2 regions of the Kurthia sp. FSL E2-0154 genome follow, and region 1 is predicted to be linked to the other one. Evidence: riboswitches for the same ligand, from Rfam matches in the RefSeq annotation. Region 1 holds a riboswitch; the other holds the start of a gene.
The links. Region 1 has a riboswitch for S-adenosylmethionine ahead of MHB75_RS03535 (aminotransferase class I/II-fold pyridoxal phosphate-dependent enzyme). Riboswitches for the same ligand answer to the same signal wherever they lie in the genome.
Positions count from the first base shown of each region.

Region 2: it holds a riboswitch for S-adenosylmethionine, as region 1 does, so the genes downstream of both, MHB75_RS14410 (MetQ/NlpA family ABC transporter substrate-binding protein) here and MHB75_RS03535 (aminotransferase class I/II-fold pyridoxal phosphate-dependent enzyme) in region 1, are expected to answer to the same signal.

Region 1 is NZ_JBBOPO010000001.1:739,110-742,302, reverse strand. It holds gene MHB75_RS03545 (methyl-accepting chemotaxis protein) at 1-501, shown strand, start outside; gene MHB75_RS03540 (SH3 domain-containing protein) at 683-1,258, shown strand; SAM riboswitch class I at 1,401-1,507, shown strand; gene MHB75_RS03535 (aminotransferase class I/II-fold pyridoxal phosphate-dependent enzyme) at 1,585-2,706, shown strand; gene MHB75_RS03530 (PLP-dependent transferase) at 2,699-3,193, shown strand, end outside.
Region 2 is NZ_JBBOPO010000001.1:2,880,442-2,883,634, forward strand. It holds gene MHB75_RS14405 (methionine ABC transporter ATP-binding protein) at 1-929, opposite strand, end outside; gene MHB75_RS14410 (MetQ/NlpA family ABC transporter substrate-binding protein) at 959-1,780, opposite strand; SAM riboswitch class I at 1,862-1,976, opposite strand; gene MHB75_RS14415 (pyridoxal phosphate-dependent aminotransferase) at 2,065-3,193, opposite strand, start outside.

The DNA of each region.
Region 1 (3,193 bases):
TTAAATGCGGCGATTGAAGCGGCACGTGCAGGTGAACATGGTAAAGGTTTTGCGGTTGTAGCAGATGAAGTCCGAAAGCTTGCAGAACAATCACAACGCGCTGCAAGTGAAGTAGCAACGATTGTACACACGATTCAAGACGAGATTTCGGTCATGGTCAAGCAAAATGAGGCTGGCGTGTCGAAAGTCATTCAAGGGGTCGAAATTACGAATGAAACGATTCAAACATTCGATGCCATTACACGCGAGACAGAGAAAACGATTCGTATTATTGAAAACATGGTAACGCGAATCGCTGAGACGAAGAATGTCAGTCAAGATGTTATGCAGTCGTTCATCGCAGTCAACTCGATGGCTGAACATACAGCACATCAAGCAGATCAATCGGCAGCGGCGGCTGAACAAGGCTCTGCATCTATTCAAGAAATTTATGCATCTTCAGAAGAATTGTCACGCCAAGCAGATTCATTACGCGATTTAGTTCAACAGTTTAAAATGTAATCTGACCAAAGACTAGGCTAGCTAAGTATTTACTTTGCTTCTGTCCTAGTCTTTGTTTTTTTATTTCCATATCAAACGCCCTATTTTTCATAAAATAACATTTTTCCAGCAACATAAACGGATATTCCCTATTCTTTTTTGATAAAAAGTGCTAGTATAAGCAATCGAGGAGTGATTCAAAATGAAATTAACAAAATACGTATTAGCATTTGGGATGTTAACAGGTGCTACTCTACCTTATACCTTACCTGCTACGGAAGCTTTTGCTACCACAAAAAAAGAAGGTGTTGTGTCAAAAGACGTAATCGTACGTGCGGCATCTACACCAAAATCAAAAAATCTTGGTACATTAACAAAAGGAACAAATGTTACGATTTATAAAGAAACAACATATTGGTACCAAGTGAAGTTCAATAATAAATTGGCTTATATTTCAAAAGATCACGTGAAGTTGAATACAAAGAAAAAACCAACAACAAAGAAACCAACAACAACAAAGAAACCGACAACAACTAAAAAACCAGCAACTGACACACTTGTATCAAAAGTTCCTTCAAAAAAAGCTGCAAATGCGACAATTAAATCGAATGTATATTACTATAAAACAGCTTCAACAAAAGGAAAATCACTTGGTATTTTGAAAAAAGGTACGAAAATTCATGTGAATTCTACAAGTAAATTCGGTTGGGTTGAGTTCGACTTCAATGGTCAAAAGAATTACGTCTACAAAGACTTTGTAACAATGACAAAAAAATAATCAAATGGGAATCGTAGTTTAGACTACGGTTCTTTTTTTATCTTCTCTAAATTCTGAATAATTATTTAATTTAGCTTGAAATTTTGCAGTTTGCATGGTAAGATTCCATTAATTGACTAATAATCGATTAATTAAATAGGTTTTCTTATCGAGAGAGATGGAGGGACATGGCCCGACGAAATCTCAGCAACCCCCTCTTTAAAGGGACAGGTGCTAAATCCAGTAAGACGCAGTTCTTGAAGATAAGAAGAATCACTCTTACTTAGAGTTTTCTTCTTACTATTAGAAGAAAACTTTTTTTATTACACAAAAAAAGGATGAGGACAATGACAAAAATCGAAACACTTTTAACTCAGGTGGGAACACATACAGATGAAAAAACAGGTGCAATCAACGCCCCAATCTACCTTTCAACTGCTTACCGCCATGTAGGTCTTGGAGAATCAACAGGCTTTGATTACACGCGTACAAAAAATCCAACGCGATCGGTATTAGAGGAGGAATTTGCACGTTTAGAAGGCGGAGATGCTTGTTTCGCCTGTAGTAGCGGTATGGCTGCAATTCATTTAATCCTCTCGCTATTTAAAACAGGTGATGCAGTGATTTACCCGGAAGATTTATATGGCGGCACATACCGACTGGCAACACAATATGAAGCACAATATGGTATTCAAGCAATCTTTAACGACTTTTCATCTCTTGAGGAGGTGGAACAACTTGTCATTGAACATCCTGTTAAGGCGATTTTCTTAGAGACGCCGACGAATCCTTTAATGCAGGAAATTTCTATCGAAGAATGTGTGAAAATTGCGAAAAAACATGGCATTTTATTGATTGTCGACAATACATTTTTAACACCTTACTATCAACGCCCAATTGCGTTAGGTGCAGATATTGTTATGCATAGTGGCACAAAATATATTGGTGGACATAATGATGTATTAGCAGGACTGGTTGTGTCAAAAGGTGCTGAACTAAGTGAACGTCTTTTCTTACAACATAATGCGATTGGTATGACACTCTCACCTTTTGATAGCTGGTTACTACTTCGCGGTTTAAAAACACTACACCTTCGTATGAAACAACATACAGCAAATGCTCAAGTAATTGTAGAATTTTTACAGAAGTCGCCACATGTACGTGACGTTTTATATGCTGGACGCGGTGGCATGGTATCCTTCCGCCTGCAATCTGGAAAACAGATTGATCCATTCTTACGTAATTTAAAACTGATTGCTTTCGCTGAAAGTTTAGGCGGTGTTGAATCATTTATTACGTACCCAACAACGCAAACACATGCAGACATTCCGGAAGAAATTCGCAATGCGCGTGGCGTAGATGATTCACTTCTTCGTTTCTCGGTTGGCATTGAGGAAGCAGAAGATTTAATTGCGGATTTACAAAACGTATTTAACGTATTAGAAAGCGAGGCTGTTGTACATGACTAAAGAACAAATTGAAACAACGTTAATTACAGGTGCTACAAAACATGATTACGAAGCAAAATCTGGGGCTGTTAATGTACCGATTTACGCTTCTTCTACCTTTGACCAAGAGCATTTCGATGCTTTTGGCCCATATGATTATAGTCGTTCTGGTAACCCAACGCGCGATGCACTTGAGCGAACAATTGCACAGCTTGAAAATGGTTCACGTGGCTTTGCTTTTGCTTCAGGAATCGGTGCCATTTCAGCAGCTTTACTTACATTAAATGCTGGTGACCATATTGTTGTAACGAACGAAGTATATGGTGGTACTTATCGCTTTGTAACAACGCTTTTACCGAAGTACGGGATTACGCATACCTTCGCTGACTTCACGGATTTAGAAGCGATTGAAACAGCGATTCAGCCGAATACAGTTGTACTCTATGCTGAAACACCTGCAAATCCACTGCTTGGGATTACGGATTTAGAAGGTGTCGTTAAAATTGCG
Region 2 (3,193 bases), 2.1 Mb from region 1:
TGCACTGTAATGTTACCGACAATGCCATTTTTAAGTTCGATAATATTTGCAGCTAAAATGTTTGGTGTGACGGCAAAACGTTTACTAATCTCAGCAAGTGCAGGTTGCCCTGTGCTTGCACCAACGAATGTAAGACGTGTTACATCACCTGTTACATGAAGGGAATCAATAAGTGAATCACTTAATTGACGTTGTGAAATCGTATTTAAAAATTTACGTGTTGTCGCATGTTGTGGATTTGTGAACAATTCAATTGTCGAGCCTTGTTCCACAACTGAACCGTTCTCCATCACATAGACATGGTCGCAAATTTTTTGAATAACATTCATTTCATGTGTAATTAATAAAATTGTAATGCCAAGCTCACGATTGATTTTTAGGAGTAAATCTAAAATTGAATCCGTCGTTTCTGGGTCGAGTGCTGAAGTCGCTTCATCGCTTAATAAAATAGTCGGTTCAAGTGATAGGGCGCGTGCAATCGCGACACGTTGTTTCTGCCCGCCAGAAAGTTGAGCAGGATAGTTCGTTGCGCGGTCTTCTAAACCAACAATTTGTAGGTATTTTTGTACACGTGCACCTAATTCTTTTTTCGGTACACCCGCTAGCTTTAATGGAATCGCGATATTTTCATACACTGTGACTGTTTTTAATAAGTTAAAGTGTTGGAAAATCATACCGACTTTACTGCGTACTTTACGCAAACCAGATGCCGATAACTTCGTTAAATCTTTCCCATCGATTAGAACTTGTCCTTTTGATGGTTGTTCAAGTAGATTCACACAACGAATTAATGTACTTTTACCAGCACCACTATAGCCAATAACACCATGAATTTCTCCAGCAGGTACTGTAAGATTGACATCTCTTACAGCAGTTACGACTTTTTTATTTGAAACGAAATTTTTCTCAATATTTTTCAGCTCAATCATAGATGACTCCTCCTTTTCAATCTAACCGTTTACTTATCGAATACAGGGATTACTGCACCGTCAAATTCATCTTCAATGAATTTTTTCACTGTCTCTGAGTGATAAGCTTTAACGAATTTTTTCACATCTGCGTCATTTTTATGTGATTCTTCTACAACAATTGCGTTGATATGTGGTGAATCTGTATTTTCACGTAGTAGCGCTGTTTTTGGATCAATGCCTGCTTCTAAAACGAAGTTCGTATTAATCATTGCTGCATCTACTTCATCTAATTGACGTGGTAATTGTGAAGCTTCTAGTTCTACAAATTTAAATTTGTTTTTGTTTTCTGCAATATCTTTTGGTGTTGCCAATTTATCGCCAGTATCTTTTAGAGAAATAACTTTTTTGCTTGCTAGTACTTGTAGGGCACGATCACCATTTGCTGCATCATTTGGAATTGCGATTGTTGAACCTGCTTTTAAATCTTCTAATTTCTTCACTTTTTTCGAATATAGACCCATTGGCGTTAAAATCGTTGTACCAACTGATACAAGGTTTTCATTTTTCTCTTTATTGAAGTTCGCTAAGAAAGTTAGTGTTTGGAAACTGTTTGCATCCAAGTCACCTTCTACAAGAGAAGTATTCGGTAATACATAATCAGAGAATGCTTTAATCTCAACATCTAAACCATCTTTTTTCGCTACTTCCGCTGCTTTTTTTGCGATTTCTTCGTGTGGTCCGCCTGTTACGCCTAATACTAATTTGTTATCTTCGGCTGCTGCTTGGCTATCTTCTGTTTTCTTCCCACATGCTGCTAATACTGATGCTGATAATACAAGTGATAATACGATTCCTGTTGCTTTTTTCATAAATAAAACGCTCCTTTTTGTATGTAGTATATAAAAAAACCTCTCTTAACAAAAAGAGAGGTGAAAGTGTTGGTTTTACCTCTCTTATCTATCAAGATTTTGTCATCTTGCTGGAATTAGCACCTTTCACAATACCGATGTATTGGAAGGTTGCCGAGCTTCATAGGGCCAGTCCCTCAGCTACTCTTGATAAGAGATTTTATATTTTTATATAACTATTTGATATATTCAATCTATAGATAATTTTCAGTAAAGTCAAACATTATTTTCTTGAGAAAACAAAATTAATGCACTTTCGAGCGAAAAACAGTCGAAATTTCAGGTAGATGTGCAATACGTTCTACAGCTTCAACTAATCGTTCAGGCGATACGAGTAAACCAACGCGAACGTAACCCTCGCCATGTAGACCGAATCCGTTACCTGCTGCAACTGCAACAGAAGCTTGTTCTAAAAGAAGATTTGCAAAAGCTTCACTCGTATAACCTTCAGGCACTTTTAACCAAGCAAAAAAACTACCGGCAGGTGCTGTGACAGACCATCCAACTTTTGAACATGCTTGAATAAGTGCTTCACGACGAGCTTCATATATAGCCAATTGTTCTTCTACACAATCTTGTGGACCTGTTAATGCATGTGCTGCGGCAACTTGAATCGCTGGGAAAATGCTGCAATAAAGGTGATCTTGTAGCAAATTAAGTCCTGCAATCACTTCATTATTGCCGACAGCAAAGCCAACACGCCATCCTGCCATATTATACGTTTTCGATAAGGTATAAAATTCAACACCGATCTCTTTTGCACCCTCTGTTTGTAAAAAACTAGGCGGTTTTACACCATCAAAACCAAGTGCTCCATAAGCGAAGTCATGCATAACAACGAAGTCATGCTGTTTTGCAAGCTGTACCGTTTCTTCAAAAAATGCAGGTGTCGCTGTAGCACCTGTAGGATTATTCGGGTAATTCAAATACATTAATTTTGCACGTTCTAAAATATCAGGTGCAATTTCCGCGTAATCAGGTAAAAACTGATTTTCAGCAAGAAGTGGCATCGTTTCAAAGTTTACATGACTAAGTGCGACACCTGATAAATAGTCGGGATAGCCAGGGTCAGGAAGTAACATGGTATCGCCAGCATTTAAGAGTGTCAGCGGCAGTTCTACTAGACCAGCTTTCGCACCGAATAGCACAGCGACTTCTGTTTCAGCATCGAGTGTTACATCATATTCACGTTTATAAAATGTCACAATCGCCTCTTTTAATTCATCAATTCCACGAAACGGTGAATATTTATGATTCGCGACATCGGCTGTTGCCTCTTGCATCGCCTTGACGATATGAGGAGGTGTCGGGCGGTCTGGATTTCCCTGACCTAAATTAATAATATCGTGACCTTCTGCAACTTTTTCGGCTACA